One region of the Bradyrhizobium sp. B025 genome, then DNA from elsewhere that is predicted to be linked to it. Evidence: predicted binding sites of a transcription regulator. Region 1 holds the regulator's gene; each other region holds the start of a gene.
The links. Region 1 encodes PhoB, which activates phosphate uptake and scavenging genes when phosphate is short. Its sites were predicted from a motif close to TGTCATNNANCTGTCAT; they were not measured.
Positions count from the first base shown of each region.

Region 1 (4,275 bases):
CGGCGATCGCATCCGAGTTCGCCGAGAGCGACGGCTTGCACCAGTCCGGCCTGATCCTGCTCGGCCTTCTGCTGTTCGTGCTGACGTTCTTCGTGCTCGCTGCGGCACGGCTGATGCTGATGCGGCTGGAAAAGAAGGCGGGGAACTAACGCCATGAACCCGATCTATTCACGCCGCCGCCGCAAGGACATCGTCGTTCGCGGACTCTGCATCGCCGCCGCCGCCTTCGGCGTCACCTGGCTTGCGCTGATCCTGATCACGCTGCTTTACAACGGCATCGCCGGTCTGAACCTCGAGATTTTCGTGGCAGACACGCCGCCGCCGGGCTCGACCGAAGGCGGCCTGCGCAACGCCATCGTCGGTTCGATCATCATGACCGTGCTCGGCGTCGGCATTGGCGCGCCGCTCGGCCTGTTCGCCGGCACCTATCTCGCGGAGTACGGCCGCAACGACCGCCTGACCTCGGTGATCCGCTTCATCAACGACATCCTGCTCTCGGCGCCCTCGATCATCATCGGTCTGTTCATCTACGGCGCGGTGGTGGTGCCGATGCGCGGCTTCTCGGCGATCGCAGGCAGCCTCGCGCTCGCCGTCATCGTCATCCCGGTGGTGCTGCGCACGACCGAGGACATGCTGCTGCTGGTGCCGAACGCGCTGCGCGAGGCGGCGTCCGCGCTCGGCCTGCCGCGCTCGCTGGTGATCAAGCGGATCGCCTATCGTGCCGCCCGCTCCGGCCTCATCACCGGCGTGTTGCTAGCCACCGCCCGCGTCGCCGGCGAGACCGCGCCGCTGCTCTTCACCGCGCTGTCGAACCAGTTCTTCAGCCTTGGCCTGAACAAGACGATGGCGAACCTGCCGGTCACCATCAACAACTTCGTCCAGAGCCCCTACGCCTATTGGAAGCAGCTCGCCTGGAGCGGCGCGCTGCTGATCACGATTACCGTGCTTGCCCTGAATATTGGCGCGCGCATCCTTGGCGCCGAGAGGACCGCAAAATGAGTGAGCTTTCCGTATCGATGAGCGCGGCCGGTGGGCTGCCCCAGGCGCCGCTGCTGCCGGAAGCGCCGGCCAAGGTGACGGTGCGCAACCTCAACTTCTATTACGGCGAGCACCACGCGCTGAAGAACATCAACCTGACGCTCGGCACCAACCGCGTCACCGCGTTCATCGGCCCGTCCGGCTGCGGCAAGTCGACCCTGCTGCGCATCTTCAACCGGATGTACGACCTCTATCCGGGGCAGCGCGCCACCGGCCAGCTCATGCTCGACCAGACCAACATCCTCGACGGCAAGCTCGACCTCAACCTGCTGCGCGCCCGCGTCGGCATGGTGTTCCAGAAGCCGACGCCGTTCCCGATGACGATCTACGAGAACATCGCCTTCGGCATCCGCCTCTACGAGAAGATCTCGAAGTCCGAGATGGACGACCGCGTCGAGAAGGCGCTGCGCGGCGGCGCGCTGTGGAACGAGGTCAAGGACAAGCTCAACGCCTCCGGCCTGTCGCTCTCCGGCGGCCAGCAGCAGCGCCTCTGCATCGCCCGCACCGTCGCGGTGCGGCCCGAGGTGATCCTGTTCGACGAGCCCTGCTCGGCGCTCGACCCGATCTCGACCGCCAAGGTCGAGGAGCTGATCCAGGAATTGTCCGAGAACTACACGATCGCGATCGTCACCCACAACATGCAGCAGGCGGCGCGCGTCTCCGACAAGACCGCGTTCATGTATCTCGGCGAGCTGATCGAGTTCGACGACACCAGCAAGATCTTCACGTCGCCGAGCGACCGGCGCACGCAGGATTACATCACCGGCCGGTTCGGCTGAGGAGACGGGACATGGGTTCTGAACATACCGCAAAGGCCTTCGACACCGACCTCCAGGAGCTCACCCGGCTCGTCGCCGAGATGGGCGGGATCGCCGAGCGCATGATCGTCGATTCCGTCGACGCGCTGATCCGCCGAGACGTCGCGCTCGGCCAGCGCGTCGTCGCCACCGACACCGAGCTCGACGCGCTGCAGAAGCGCATCGAGGAGCGCGCCGTGCTCACCATCGCCCGCCGCCAGCCGATGGCGGTCGATCTGCGCGAGATCGTCGGCGCCATGCGCGTTGCGACCGATCTCGAGCGCATCGGCGACCTCGCCAAGAACATGGGCAAGCGCGTCGCGGCGCTGGAGACGGATTTCCATCCGCTCAAGCTGTTCCGCGGCCTCGAGCACATGACCGACCTCGTGCAGCAGCAGGTCAAGTCGGTGCTGGACGCCTATGCCGCGCATGATCTGCCGGCGGCGATGGCGGTGTGGAAGGGCGACGAGGAAGTCGACGCCATCTGCACCTCGCTGTTCCGCGAGCTCCTCACCTACATGATGGAGGATCCGCGCAACATCTCGTTCTGCATCCATCTGATGTTCTGCGCCAAGAACATCGAGCGGATCGGCGACCACGCCACCAACATCGCCGAGACCGTGTTCTACATGATCGAGGGCCAGGCGATCACCGACAAGCGGCCGAAGGGCGACATGACGACCTTCGCCACGACGGTCCCGAATACCTGAAGACTTAAGGAGCGACGACACCATGGGCGCACGCATTATGGTGGTTGAGGACGAGGAAGCTCTCACCGAGCTTCTCCGCTACAACCTCGAAGGCGACGGCTATGATGTGGAGACGGTGATGCGCGGCGACGACGCCGACACCCGCCTCAAGGAACACATCCCCGATCTGATCGTACTCGACTGGATGCTGCCGGGACTGTCAGGCATCGAGCTGTGCCGCCGGCTGCGGACCCGGCCCGAGACCAAGCAGCTCCCGATCATCATGCTCACCGCGCGCGGCGAGGAGAGCGAGCGGGTGCGGGGTCTTGCGACCGGCGCTGACGACTACATCGTCAAGCCGTTCTCGGTGCCGGAGCTCCTGGCGCGCGTGAAGGGCCTCCTGCGGCGCGCAAGCCCGGAGCGGCTCGCCACGGTGCTGGCCTATGGCGACATCGAGCTCGATCGCGACAAGCGCCGCGTCGCGCGCTCGGGCCGGCCGATCGACCTCGGCCCGACCGAATATCGCCTCTTGGAGTTCTTCCTGGAGCATCCCGGCCGCGTGTTCTCGCGCGAGCAGCTGCTCGACAGCGTCTGGGGCCGCGACATCTACATCGACGAGCGCACCGTCGACGTCCACATCGGCCGCCTGCGCAAGCTGCTCAATCTCGGCCGCGAGCAGGATCCCATCCGCACCGTCCGCGGAGCCGGCTACGCGCTGGATGATCGCTTTGCGAAGGCGGAGCAGACGTAAGGTTTGCAGGCGTTGGTTTAGCGGGCTACAGCCACACTCTCAGTGTCGTCCCGGACAAGCGTAAGCGCAGATCCGGGACCCATAATCACAGGGCGTGGTTGTCGCGCGAAGAAGGTAACTCCGAGTCCCCGTAGCCACATCTTGCGGTCGTTATGGGTCCCGGATCTGCGCGCGCTTCAGGCGCGCTTGTCCGGGACGACATCGAGTTTGTTGGGCCGTCAACGCGTGACGGCCGTCGCTCGATTTCAGAACAAACTCACCGCGAGGGCTTCGCCGGTGCGCGCCGGCGATCCGCGGCGGGCTGATATGCCACGCGCGAGTGCTGCGCGCAGTAGGGCAGGCCCGACAGCGCCCTGCCGCCGCAGAAGAAGAAATCCGGGCTCGAGGGATCGCCGACCGGCCAGTGGCAGGTCGCCTCGTTCAGCTCCAGCAGCGACAGCCGCTGGCTCATCGGCACCACGTTGTCGTAGGTGACCGGTTCGGCCTCCACCTCGACCTCGAAGGCCTGCGCCAGCGCGGTGTTGCCGCGCGCAATGGGGCGGCTCACCCGCATCATGTGCTGCGCGGGGCGCGCCTTGCGCGGCCGCGGAGCCGCCGATGAGGGGCTCTTGGCGCGGCCGGATAGGCCGAGCCTGTGTACCTTGCCGATCACGGCATTGCGGGTCACGTTCCCGAGCTCGGCTGCGATCTGGCTGGCCGATAATCCGGCCTCCCAGAGCTTTTTCAACTGCTCGACGCGATCGTCGGACCAGGTCAAAACCGTCATTGCACCCTTTCCCTCGCCGTGCGGCTGCCATCCTGGCGCCTCGCGGCGAATGCCTAAGCCTCGAAAAACCCGTGCCGTCAGAATCCCTTAAGGCTCGCCGGGCGCGCCGATAACGCCCGAACGTCTACGCCGGTACATGAGGACTTAGAGGATCAGAAACACTGCACGAGATGTCGTATCTGACAAGCCAAACGCTACAATATGGCGTGACTCACGCGCAAGAGTCCGCCGACT
Region 1 is NZ_CP170150.1:470,687-474,961, forward strand. Features, by position in the region: gene pstC (phosphate ABC transporter permease subunit PstC) at 1-149, shown strand, start outside; gene pstA (phosphate ABC transporter permease PstA) at 154-999, shown strand; gene pstB (phosphate ABC transporter ATP-binding protein PstB) at 996-1,817, shown strand; gene phoU (phosphate signaling complex protein PhoU) at 1,829-2,545, shown strand; gene phoB (phosphate regulon transcriptional regulator PhoB) at 2,568-3,275, shown strand; gene ACE10W_RS02130 (GcrA family cell cycle regulator) at 3,532-4,041, opposite strand.

Region 2 (4,275 bases), 3.7 Mb from region 1:
GGCGAAGCGCCTGAGGTCGGGACGGGCCCTGAGCTGCTCGCTGAGAAACTCCGCGTTGCCGATGATGACGGTGAGCAGATTGTTGAAGTCGTGGGCGATGCCGCCGGAGAGCTGGCCGACCGTCTCCATCTTCTGCGCCTGCTGGAGCTGCTGCTCGGTCAATTTGCGCGTGGTCAGGTCGTGGACGATGCCGACGTAGATCAGCTCGCCGTCCTGCCACGCCTGGCCCACCGACAGATCCATCGGAAAGGTCGATCCGTCCTTGCGCACACCGGCGGCTTCCCCGGTTGCGATGCGCAGCGTATGACCCGTGGATGAGGGCCTCTCCTCATTGGACATCAGCATACCGATGTCGAGATTCATGACCTCGTCGGCGCGATAGCCGAACAACCGTTCGCAGGCGGGATTGAACAGGAGAATGCGGGCTTGCGCGTCGAACAGGATGACGCCGTCGACCGCGGTCTCGACCACGGCGGTGAGGCGTGTCATGCTCTCGCGCAGCGCGCGCTGGGCTTCACGAACCTGGCCGAGGAGCTGGGCCGCATCCCGGTTCTTGCTCTCCTCCTCCTCGAGCGCGGCCTGGACCTGCCGGAGCTCGAACGGCGAGGGGATGGTCAGGATCTTCGGCAGAAGCGGCCAGAGCGCTCCCGCGGTGATGACCGACGCCACGGCGGTGAGCGCCTTGACGATGCCCTCGACGCCGTAGACGGGCACCCAGAGCGTGTAGATCGACAGCACATGCGTCAGGCCGCAGGCCATGATGAAGACGGCGAACGCCCAGAAGACCCACCCGAATTCGAGGTCGCGCCGCTTGGTGACGAGGATCGCGAGTGCAAACGGGATTGAGAAATACGCAAGCGCAATGCAGGCATCCGAAACGACATGCAGCCATATCAGCTCGGGCTCCCAGAGCAGGCAGATGCCGTGCGGGGAGAGCATCGAGGAGTCGAGGATACGTTCGAGGTAGGCCAACATGTGATTGCTTCCCGAGAGGATCGCGGCCGAGGCCGGCCCGCAACATGGCATCGCTGGACGAATCCGCCAATAAACGTCTCACTCACCGGGATGGGCGCCAAGGCCGGGCTATGCCGAGGGCATATTTTCGCGGGATGTGCACACTCGCGGGACGACAAGGCGGGCCGGGCCCTTATCCGGCTGATTCGCCGGGGCCGGACCGGCATAGGTTAGCTCGTCGCGGCGCCCGCGGCCGGCCCGGCTTGCTGGCGCATCCGCGGCACGCTAGGACAAGGCATGGCGGTGTCCCTCTCAAACCAATGTATCCGGCGATGACGACGCCCGTGGCTCTCACCATTGCCGGTTCCGATTCAAGCGGCGGCGCCGGCATCCAGGCGGATCTGAAGACCTTCGCGGCGCTCGGCGTCTACGGCGCCTCCGCGATCACGGCGCTGACGGCGCAGAACACGCGCGGCGTCACCGGCATTCATGCGGTGCCGGCTGATTTCGTCACCGCGCAGATCGATGCGGTGTTCTCCGATCTCGACGTCGGCGCGGTGAAGATCGGCATGGTGGCCCAGGCCGCCAGCATCGATGCGATCGCAGCCGCGCTGGCGCACTGGAAGCCGCGCCATGTGGTGCTCGATCCCGTGATGGTCGCGACATCGGGCGACCGCCTGCTGGCGTCCGAAGCCGTGGAAGCCCTGCGCATGCGACTGACGCCGCTGGCCTCGGTGATCACGCCGAACCTGCCGGAGGCGGCAGCTCTCCTCGGCGAGCCCGCCGCGGCCAGCGAGGCCGGGATCGAAGGCCAGGGGCGCCGGTTGCTGGCGCTCGGCTGCCGTGCGGTCCTGATCAAGGGCGGACACGGCGAGGGCGCCGAGAGCATCGACTATCTCGTCACGTCCGAAAGCACGATCGCGCTCGCCGCGCCCCGCGTCGCGACCAAGAACACCCATGGCACCGGCTGTTCGCTGTCCTCCGCCGTGGCGGCGGGTCTCGCCAAGGGCGAGACTCTCGAGCAGGCGGTGCGCAACGCCAAGGCCTGGATCAGCGCCGCGATTGCTGCTGCCGACCGCTTCGGCGTCGGCCACGGCCACGGGCCGATCCATCATTTTCACAAATTTTACTGACGCCGGCTTCGAGCTGCGCGCCGGCCCCGGCCGTTAACCAACAAGGCGACGGGGACCGGGCTTTTGCGGACAGCCATGGCCGCTTCGTGTCGCCTGATTGTCGCATGCGACTGATATTCGCGGGGAGGGCGAGGCGAGGTTTGATTCGTATCTGAGGGTGCCTCAAAGGTTCAATCGGTCATCCCCCTGTCACGGGATATTGTTACAGGCTGTCGCATGGGAAGCTACGATGTGAGTGACGAAAGCCCTGAAAGGCGCTTTCGCACCTTGTTCATCTCCGACGTTCATCTCGGAGCCCGCGGTTCACAAGCCGACCTTCTGTTGGACTTCCTGCGCTACCATGACGCCGAGACGATCTATCTCGTCGGCGACATCGTCGACGGCTGGGCGCTGAAATCGAGCTGGCACTGGCCGCAATCGCATAACGACCTCGTGCAGAAGCTTTTGCGCAAGGCGCGCAAGGGCGCCAAGGTGATCTACATCCCCGGCAATCACGACGAGTTCCTGCGCAACTATTACGGCACGCATTTCGGCGGCATCGACGTGGTCGAGAACACCGTCCACACCGGCGTGGACGGCAAGCGCTATCTCGTCATCCACGGCGACATCTTCGACCTCGTGGTGCAGAACGCGCGCTGGCTCGCCCATCTCGGCGACAAGGCCTACGACTTCGCGATCCAGATGAATCGCTTCGTCAACTTCTTCCGGCGCATGTTCAAGGTGCCCTATTGGTCGCTGTCGCAATGGGCCAAGCAGAAGGTCAAGAACGCCGTCAACTATATCGGCGCGTTCGAGCAGGCGCTTGCCGCCGAAGCGCGCCGTCACGACGCCGACGGCGTGATCTGCGGCCACATCCACTATGCCGTGATCCGCGACGAGGCCGGCATCCGCTACATGAACTGCGGCGACTGGGTGGAGAGCTGCACCGCGCTGGTCGAGCACGACGACGGCCATTTCGAGATCATCACCTGGGCGGATCAGGCGCAAAAGCCGGCGGCCGTCCCGCAGGTCGCAGCAAGGGCCGCCTGATGCGCATCCTGGTCGCGACCGACGCCTGGCACCCGCAAGTCAACGGTGTGGTTCGGACGCTGACCAAGCTTGCTGACGCCGCCAAAGGGCTTAGCGTTGAAGGTCTTAGCATTGAAGGTCTTGGCGTCGAGTTCAATTTCCTGACGCCGCAGTCGTTCCGCACCTTCGCGATGCCGAGCTATCGCGACGTGCGGCTCGCGATGCCGCGCCCGGCGCGAATCGCGAAGCTGATCGCGGAAGCCCGTCCCGACAGCATCCATATCGCGACCGAAGGGCCGATCGGCCTGATGGTCCGCCGCTATTGCCGCCAGCGCAAGCTGCCGTTCACGACCAGCTTCCACACCCGCTTCCCTGAATATGTCCGCGCCCGTGTGCCGGTTCCGGGCTCGCTGATCTGGCGGGCGCTGCGTCGCTTCCATGCGCCCAGCCGCGCCGTGATGGCGGCGACCCCGGCGCTCGCCCGCGAGCTGACCGAGCGCGGCTTTGACAATGTCGTGCTGTGGCCGCGCGGTGTCGACACGCACTTGTTCCATCCCCGCGCGATCGATCTCTGCCTGCCGGCTCCGGTGTTCCTCTCGGTCGGCCGCGTCGCGGTGGAGAAGAATCTCGAGGCGTTCCTCGACCTCAAGCTGCCCGGCACCAAGGTGGTCGTCGGCGACGGCCCGGCGCGGGCTTCGCTCGAAGAGGCCTATCCCGACGCGATCTTCCTCGGCGAGAAGCACGGCGAGGCGCTGGCGGAAATCTACGCGGCCGCCGACGTCTTCGTGTTCCCCAGCAAGACCGACACGTTCGGCCTGGTCCTGCTGGAAGCGCTCGCAAGCGGCCTGCCGGTCGCGGCCTTCCCGGTGAAGGGCCCCCGCGACGTGATCGGCGATGCACCGGTCGGGGCGCTGGATCATGACCTGCGCAATGCATGCTTTGCCGCGCTCGACATCTCCCGGCAGGCCTGCGTCGAATTCGCCGCCAATTACACCTGGGAGGCCTCGGCGAGGGCCTTTATCGACAGCATAAGGGCGGTCGGTGCGGTGCTGCCGGGCCGGAACGGGGCGGAGCAGCCACGCTTCGTCGCCTGAAGAAGAAAAACCCTCGCGCGGAGGTGTCTTGCCCGGGCGTCATCCGCCGCGATAAGGTCGGCCATGACCGAACAGCCCCTTCCGAT
Region 2 is NZ_CP170150.1:5,678,295-5,682,569, reverse strand. Features, by position in the region: gene ACE10W_RS26615 (PAS domain-containing sensor histidine kinase) at 1-975, opposite strand, end outside; gene thiD (bifunctional hydroxymethylpyrimidine kinase/phosphomethylpyrimidine kinase) at 1,287-2,087, shown strand; gene ACE10W_RS26605 (UDP-2,3-diacylglucosamine diphosphatase) at 2,304-3,116, shown strand; gene ACE10W_RS26600 (glycosyltransferase family 1 protein) at 3,116-4,189, shown strand; gene ACE10W_RS26595 (threonine/serine dehydratase) at 4,253-4,275, shown strand, end outside.
Region 2: a site for PhoB is predicted at 2,264-2,280, ahead of ACE10W_RS26605 (UDP-2,3-diacylglucosamine diphosphatase). Genes of this name have one in related genera too.

Region 3 (4,275 bases), 2.7 Mb from region 1:
GGCGCGCGGAAAGACCCTCTCCGGATTGGTGTCGCGGAAATTGTAGAAGTCGAGCACCTGCTCGAGGTTGCGGAAGACGCCGTTGTGGAAGAAGGCGTGACGCACCGCGGTGTTGCGCAGCGTCGGCGTCAGGAACATGCCGCAATATTGGGTCTGCTCGGGCATGTCGGTGCGGTGCGGGCCGCAAACGCCGAGGTCGAAATAATTGGGGTCGCGATTGTTGGCAAGCTCGGCGTTGCGCGGGGCGCCGAGCGCCTCGTATTGGTGATCGGTGAACAGCGGCGGCAGCCCGTCGCGGGTCGGCGCCGAGGTGTGGCAGCCGGCGCAATTGGCCTTGTCGGGATCGTTGAACGCTTGCAGGCCGCGCAGCTCGCTCTCGGACAGCCGCGCCTTGCCCTCGAGCCAGTAGTCGTACTTGCTGGTGTAGGGATGGAAGCTCGGCTCCTCGACCTGATAGCGCGCCACCGCGAACATCGCTTCCGCGATCAGCAGCCGCTGATTGTCGAGCACGCGGGCGCCGAACAGCTCGACGAAGCGGCTGGCGTAAGAGGCGCGGCGCAGCTTGCTTGCGACGATCTCGGCGCTGCCGCCGTCCATCTCGTTGGGATCGAGCAGCGGAAACAGCGCCTGGTCCAGCAACGTGTCGGCGCGGCCGTCCCAGAACAGGCCGCCCTGCGGCACGATGTTCGCCGACGCGCCGCTACCGCCCGCGGTCTTGGTCGTGCGCGCGGCGTGCTGGCCGAGCGCCGCCATCTGCGCGAGGTCGACGACGTTGTCGTCGTCACCCTTGTCGGGGCCGATGCTGAAATTCGGATGGCGCTCAAGATAGGTCAGCGACGGCACCGCGCGTGCGCCCGGGCGCGACAAGGTCGCGCCGCCGAGCATGACCGGCCCGTCATTGGGCGGACCGTAGGCGTGATCCGGGCTGTGACAGGACGCGCATGACAGCGCGCCCGAGGACGACAGCGAGGCGTCGTAAAAAATCTCCCTGCCGAGCTGCGCCATCGCCGAGAGCGGAGCGGCCGGCGGACGCATGAGACGAACCGGGTTCGGATTCGCACCCGCGGGATTTGCTTCCGCAAATCCCTGCGTCGCGACGGCAAGGACGGCGCCGGCCAGACAAAGCAGGCCGGCGCCGAAAAGCCACATGGTGCGGCTGTTCATATGACCTTGCGTCTTAGTGATGGTGATGCTCGTCCGGCGGGCTGGTCATGACAGTGCCGGAGGTCGGGTCAAGGAACAGCGCGTCCACCCGGAGATCGTGGCGATGATCATGATCGAAGTCGAACAGGTCCATGATCGACCCGGCGCCGGCGTCGAACGAGCCGCCGCCGAGACGCTGGCCGCGCAGCCAATTGTCCTCGATGAACCGCACCACCGAGGCCTGCGAGATGTAGGTGTGGCTGACGAAGTTCGTCCTCGCATAGGGCGAAACCACGATGAAGGGAACGCGGGTGCCCGGACCGCAGCGGCCGTTCACCGGCTTGCCGCTAAGCCCCTTCGGCGCCGGCTGCTTCTGCGGGCCGAGACCGCACAGGCCCGGACCGTTGACCTGGTCGGCGGTCGGATCGTAGGAGGCGCTCTTCGGCGCGACGTATTGGTGATCGTACCAGCCGTCGGAGTCGTCATAGGTGATGATGACCGCGGTCTCGCGCCACTCCGGCTGCTTCTGGAGGAAGTTGATCAGCTCGACATTGCCCACCTGCTCGTCGAGCGGATCGGAATTGCCGGCATGACCGTCCTGGAAGGCCGGCATCTTGATGTAGGAGACGGCCGGGAAGTTGCCGGCCTTCACCGCGGCGTAGAAGTCCTCGAGATCGTAGTTGTGGTTGGCCGGATCAACCTTGCCGTTGAAGTCGTGGGTATGGCCAATCGCCTGGACCGAGCTCGGCCGCGCATGGGTCGGGTTGGCGGTCGACTTGTAGTACTGGAAGAAGGCGTGGTGCGGACTGTAGTCCACAATGGTGCCGTTGACGTTGCTCGAAAAGGTGCTGCGGCCGCAACCGGTGGTGCCGTTGGCGTTCTTGAGCGTCAGGTCGAAGCCGCCCATGAAGCTGCCCCAGCTGATGCGCTCGTCGTTGAGCAGATCGCCGATGTTCCTGCTGGTCATCAGCACGGTGCTGGTCGTGCTCGAGCAGGAATCGTAGGCAGGATCGGTGTCGCCGATCAGCGTCAGGCCGCCCTGGCCGTCGGCGATCGAGGACGAGGTGCCGACGACGTTCTGCGCGCCGTTGGTCTGGCCGGAGACCACTTCCAGCATGCCGGGCGTGGACGGACCGAACGTGTCGGTCCAGTGATTGTCGCTCATGGCGAAGTGCTGGGCGTAGTTCCAGAAGGCCGTGACAGTGTTGCCGTCGAAATAGCCCATCACCTGGCCGTTGGTGCCGAACGCGCCGGCGCCGCCGGCCGTGCCGCGGCCGGTGAATTTCGGGAACAGGTCTTCCTTGCCGTTGTCCACCGCCTGCTGCTCGGGCGTGTAGGCATGGTTCTGCGAGCGCGTGTTGGCCTGGGTGCGGTCGAGACGGAACGGATCCGTCGCGCCGGTGCCGTTGGCCGGGCTGTTGTTCGGGTTGTTGACCAGCAGGTTCGCCGTGACGAGGTTGTTGACCTTCGGCGTGTGCGGCTTCGGCACGAAGGGTATGGAGCCCGACGGATTGGCCGCGTTCGGATAGGTCGCGAAATAATGATCGAACGAGCGGTTCTCGTTGAAGATGATCACGAGATGCTTGATCGGCGTCTCGGTGTGGATGTCATGCGGATGACGGTGATGATCGTGATCATGATCGCGGTCCCGACCGAAATCGTCCGCGAGAACAGGCATGGCGCATGCTAGTGCCGTCGCGGCCGCAAAAATCGCGGCCGTCGTCAGAAATCTGGATTTCATTGTTGTGTTGCCCCGAAGGATTGACGCCGACCCCGGGAACGTTAATGGCGCGCGATGACAGAGCTGTGTCAGTTTGACGCAAGAGACACTTTGCGCAGTTGTTCAGACAAGATTTTCTACACGGGCGATTTGCCCGAAGCTGCCTTCCTTGACCCTCATGGTGAGGAGCCCGCCACAGCGGGCGTCTACTCGGTGCGGATCGGAGAATCCTTCAGGCCATTGTTGTCATAGGCCTTGCGCAAGGTGCCGTTGATCGTCGCCTCGTTCATGAATTTGGTGACGAAGGTCAGCGCCCGGCTGTGGCCGAGCGGCACGGCGACGGCCGTCACCGTCTTCTTGAACGTCTCGTCCAGCACCTTTGTACCGGGAATCTTCTGCGCCATCTTGTTGAGCTGGTCGCGCGACAGCGCGAAGGCGTCGATCTCGCCGCTCTTCAGGAGGCCGAAGATCTCGTCATAGGTCTGATAGCCGGTGACCTCAGCGTTCTTGAGATGCGCGACAGCGCCACGCATGGTGGTGGTGGCGTTGACGGCCGCGACCTTGATGCCGGGCTGGTCGAGCGAGGCAAAATTGGTCACGTTCGAACCGGCCTTGACGATGTAGGTGGCGTCCGCGACCTCGTAGATCGGGCCGAACATCATCTTGCTCTCGCGCTCGGGGTCCTTTGGCAGCCAGGTGACATCCCAGGTGCCTCTGCTGGCCGCGTCGGTGATCTGTCCGGAATTTTGGTGCACGACATATTCGACACCAACGCCGAGCTGGGCCGCCATCTCCTTGCCGAGGTCCACCGGCACGCCGGCATAGCCGGTTTCCGTCCTGGTCGACCAGAATGCGCCGCCTGCGGGGCTGATTGCGATCGCGACCCGCAGCTTGCCGGTCGGCGCGATCTCGTCCTTCAGCCCATCGGCTAGCGCGGGCATGGCAACCGCCGCCGCGAGAACGAGACCGGAGAGGGCCGATTGGACGGACGCGGACATGTCATGTTCTCCTCGCGTTTTCTTGTTCTCGTCGTCCCGACCGCTTCGCTTCCGCCACACGACCTTTGACACAATTCTGGTCGATCGTGCGCGCGGTGAAAAGCGGTTTGTCATGACAAACCTGTCAAAGGCCACACCGCCGTTCGCCGTGCAAGGCCGACGACCGCCATGGCTATGGTGTTCCACGGCCGGACATTTGTTGGTAGCCTGCCGCACCGACAGACAGCAATCGGGGGCCACCGAATGACGCGCGCGAATCCCGCATCTCCCGCACATCGCAATGGAGCGTGGAGACATGTTGGACGGGCGCTAGCCGCCACGGCCGCCGTGATCGCGCTCGCCGGCTGCGAGGACAAGAACGCCTACGTGGCTCCGCCCCCGCCCAAGGTGGACGTGGCGACGCCCGTGCAGCGG
Region 3 is NZ_CP170150.1:6,659,894-6,664,168, forward strand. Features, by position in the region: gene ACE10W_RS31345 (cytochrome-c peroxidase) at 1-1,164, opposite strand, end outside; gene ACE10W_RS31350 (phospholipase C) at 1,178-2,884, opposite strand; gene ACE10W_RS31355 (ABC transporter substrate-binding protein) at 3,070-3,861, opposite strand; gene ACE10W_RS31360 (efflux RND transporter periplasmic adaptor subunit) at 4,105-4,275, shown strand, end outside.
Region 3: a site for PhoB is predicted at 2,939-2,955, ahead of ACE10W_RS31350 (phospholipase C). Genes of this name have one in related genera too.

Region 4 (4,275 bases), 1.4 Mb from region 1:
TAGCTGGCATAGCCCGCGGTCACCTGCGGCACGACGGCAAAGCGCATGCAGGAGAGCCAGCTCGCGCCGGTGGAGCGGATGCCCTCGACCGGCTTCATGTCGGCATTCTCGACGATCTCCGAGAACAATTTTCCGAGCGCGCCGGTGGAATGGATCGCGATCGCGAGCACGCCAGCCATCGGCCCGAGCCCGAAGGCGATCACGAAGATCAGCGCGAAGACGATGCCCGGGACGGTGCGTGCAAATTCGAGCAGACGCCGCACCGTAAAGCGCAGCCAGGGCGCGGGCGAGGTGTTTTCCGCCGCGAAGAAGTTCAGGACAAAGGCGAGGGTCGCACCGGTCAGCGTGCCGACATAGCTGATCAGCAGCGTCTCACCGAGCATCTTCAACCATTTGCGCCAGCCCCAAAGCCACTCGCCGACATCGGTCCAGACCCGCTGGCCGTTGTCGAGCGTGAGGATGCGATCGAAATAGCTGACGAAGTTGCCGAAATAGGTGAAGAAGGTGCGCAGGTTCACTTCGGCGCCGATCGCGGCGAGAAGCAGCGCGGCGGCGAACACCACAACCCCGAGCAAGAGACGGAGCCGTCTGCGCGCGACCGCCTGATTGTAAGCGGTGTTCAGCGCAGCCAGTTGCTGCTCGGGCAGGATCGAAACCGCGAGGGTCATCTGTTCAGGAAAGGTGGCCGATCAAAGAGAAAGAGCCGGGTCCATCGACCCGGCTCGAGTAGCTCGTCCCGAAACTCAGGACGCCTTCTTCTTACGCAGTGCATCGACGAACTTGATCAGCTCGATCGTGCCATCCCAATCCTTGGTGGTGGCGGGATGAAAACCCTTCTTCTGGCCGTCCTGGAGGCGATCGAAGGCCGCCTTGTCCTTGGCCGGCGCGTCGAAGAACGCCTTCGCGATCGCCGCCTTCGCCTCTTCCGGCAGGTCGGAGTTGTAGGCATAGGGGCCGTTGATGATCGGCGCCGACTTGTGGATGATGCGGAAATCGTCCTTCTTCATCGGCGAGCCGTCGGCATTCTTCAGCATGCCCTTGGTCAGCATCTGCGCCAGCGTCGAATCGTCGTCGCTGGTCCACTGGTTGGCCGCGACATCGACCGTGCCCTGCGCCAGCGCCAGGATCGCGTTCTCATGGCTGCCGGTGAAGACGACCTTGCTGAAATAGGTGTCGGCGTCCGCGATGCCCATCTTGTCGAGCTCGAAGCGTGGCACGTTGTTGCCGGACGTCGAGTTCGGGTCGACGAGGCCGAGATTCTTGCCCTTGAGCTGGTCGATGCTCTTGTAGGGGCTGCTCGCCTTGACGAAGAACACCGAATAGTAGCCGGTCGAGCCGTCGGCGTTGATATCGTTGGCAAAGGCGTCGGTCTTGACGCCGGTCAGGCGGGCGCGGGCGAACGAGGCCGAGCCGTAGCTGGCGATATGGATGTTGCCGGCGCGCTGGCCTTCGATGACGGCGGCGTAGTCATTGGCGATGCGCAGCGTGACCTTCACGCCCAATTCCTTGGAGAGATAGCTCATGAACGGCGCCCAGCGCTCGGTCACGCCCGAGGCGTTTTCCGCCGGAATGACCGCGAAGGTCAGCTCGGGATATTTGGCTTTCCAGTCGTCGGCGGAGGCCGAAGTCGTGAATGCGAGCGCGGCGGCGCCGGCAAGAACTAATCTGCGAGTGATCATGATACCCTCTTCATCGGTTGGGGTCGGTTGACGCAAAAACTGGCAACGACAGAAGCGATGCGGCTCAGGCGGCGGCCGCCGTTCCAAGCGCCGGAATGCCCTCGGGCGCCGGCACGGGCGAGCCGCCCATGACGTCGGTGGCTTCGAGATCGTAGAGCTCGCGCGCGACGTGATCGGTCAGCGCAGACGGTGCGCCGTCGAACACGACACGGCCCTGCGCCATGCCGATCAGGCGGTCGCAATAGCTGCGCGCCAAGTCGAGCGAATGCAGGTTGCAGAGCACGGTGATGCCGAAATGCTCGTTGATGCGCAGCAGCGCATCCATCACGATCTTGGTGTTGCGCGGGTCGAGCGAAGCGATCGGCTCGTCGGCGAGAATGATGTCGGGCTGCTGCACCAGCGCGCGGGCGATCGCGACGCGCTGCTGCTGGCCGCCGGAGAGCTGGTCGGCGCGCTGCGCGGCGAGCGCGGCGATATCGAACTGTTCGAGCGCGGACATCGCCAGCGCCTTGTCGTGTTCGGGCCAGGTCTGCGACAGCGAGCGCCAGGCCGGCATCGTCGCGAGGCGCCCCATCAGGACGTTGGTGAGAACATCGAGCCGGCCGACGAGGTTGAACTGCTGGAAGATCATCGCCGAGCGCGCCCGCCACTGCCGCAGCTCCTTGCCGCGCAGCGCTGTGACGTCGGTGCCGTCGAACAGGATGCGGCCCTGCGTCGGCGTCACCAGGCGGTTGATGGTCCGCAGCAGCGTGGACTTGCCGGCGCCGGATCGTCCGATCACGCCGACGAATCCGCCGGGGGAAATTTGAAACGAAGCGTCGTCCACCGCGGCTTTTGCGCCAAAGCGGCACGTCAGACCTTCAACCACCAGCATGCAGGGCTCCAGAGTAGCTGGGACCCACCGCTAACGCCGACGCTTGACACTTGTGTGACATGCACGTTGCGGTGCGGCGATCCAACACACCTCATCCCCTGTCATCGCTGCGTCATGACATTGTCATCGAGCCGCTCGAAGAGGAACGCCCGCCCTCACGCTTCGGATACGACATGGCCGGCAAAGCCCTTTCAGTCCAACCGACCATCGATCCCTCGGCCAAGCTGCACGAGACCCGGCTCGGCGCCTATACCGAGGTCGGCGCGCGCACGATCCTGCATGAAGTGGCGATGGGCGATTACTCCTATGTCGTGAACGATTCGCAGATCACCTACACCACGATCGGGAAATTCTGCTCAATCGGGGCGATGACGCGTATCAACCCCGGCAATCATCCGATGCATCGCGCGACGCAGGCGCACTTCACCTATCGTTCCAGCGCCTACTTCTCCGGCGAGAGCGACGACACGGAGTTCTTCGACTGGCGGCGCCAGCATCACGTCCATATCGGCCACGACGTCTGGATCGGCCATGGCGCGATCGTGCTGCCCGGCCGCAACATCGGCACCGGCGCGGTGATCGCGGCCGGCGCCATCGTCACCAAGGACGTGCCCGCCTACACCATCGTCGCCGGCAATCCCGCGCGAATCGTGCGGCGGCGCTTCTCGGAAGAGATCGCCGGGCGGCTTGCGCGGCTCGCCTGGTGGGACTGGGATCACGACAAATTGCGTGAAGCCCTGCCCGATTTCCGCAGGCTCGGGATTGAAGATTTTCTCTCCACGTATGAAGCACGGGCACACTCCCCTGCCAGCAAACGAAGCGCGGTCGCGTGACAGACATTTTCCTTGAGGGCGGCCGGGCCCTGATCGGCACCGAGTTGGTCGAGACGTCACTCAGCGTGGCCGGAACGGACATCGCACGGGTCGATGCCGCCCGTGGCCGGGCTCGGCTCGCGATCGATGCGCGCAATCTGCTGGTGTTGCCGGGAATCGTCGATCTGCATGGCGATGCCTTCGAGCGGCAGATGATGCCGCGCGCCGGCGTGGACTTCCCGATCGACGTCGCGCTCGCGGACAGCGACCGCCAGGCGATCAGCAACGGCATCACCACGGTGTTTCACGCCACGACCTGCTCGTGGGAACCGGGCCTGCGCAGCGCCGACAATGCGCGCGGCCTGATGGAGGCGATCGAGCGGCAGCGTCCGCAATTCGCTGCCGACACCCGCTTCCATCTGCGGCACGAGACCTACAATCTCGATGCCGAGGCCGAGATCAGCCAGTGGCTCGCCGAGGGCCGCGTCGACCTGTTCGCCTTCAACGACCACATGGACGGCACCGTCGCCGACATGGCCAAGCCGCGCAAGCGCAACCGCATGGTGGAGCGCACAGGCTTGTCTAGCGAGGATTTTGACGGTCTGGTCGACCGCGTGATCTCGCGCGCCGCCGACGTGCCGGCCTCCGTGTCGCGGCTCGCTGCTTCTGCCCGCGCGGCAGACGTGCGGATGCTCTCGCATGACGATGCGACACCCGCGATGCGCCGGGAGTTTCGCGAGCTCGGCGCTGACATCGCCGAGTTTCCGATCAACGAGGAGACGGCGCGGGCGGCAGCGAGCCACGGCGATGCCATCGTCTACGGCGCGCCGAACGTCGTGCGCGGCGGCAGCCACACCGGCTGGACCCGGGCATCCGACATGATCGCAAAGGGGCTCTGCTCGGTGCTGGC
Region 4 is NZ_CP170150.1:7,955,818-7,960,092, forward strand. Features, by position in the region: gene phnE (phosphonate ABC transporter, permease protein PhnE) at 1-668, opposite strand, end outside; gene phnD (phosphonate ABC transporter substrate-binding protein) at 744-1,679, opposite strand; gene phnC (phosphonate ABC transporter ATP-binding protein) at 1,744-2,553, opposite strand; gene ACE10W_RS37620 (DapH/DapD/GlmU-related protein) at 2,727-3,386, shown strand; gene ACE10W_RS37625 (alpha-D-ribose 1-methylphosphonate 5-triphosphate diphosphatase) at 3,383-4,275, shown strand, end outside.
Region 4: a site for PhoB is predicted at 2,664-2,680, ahead of phnC (phosphonate ABC transporter ATP-binding protein). Genes of this name have one in related genera too.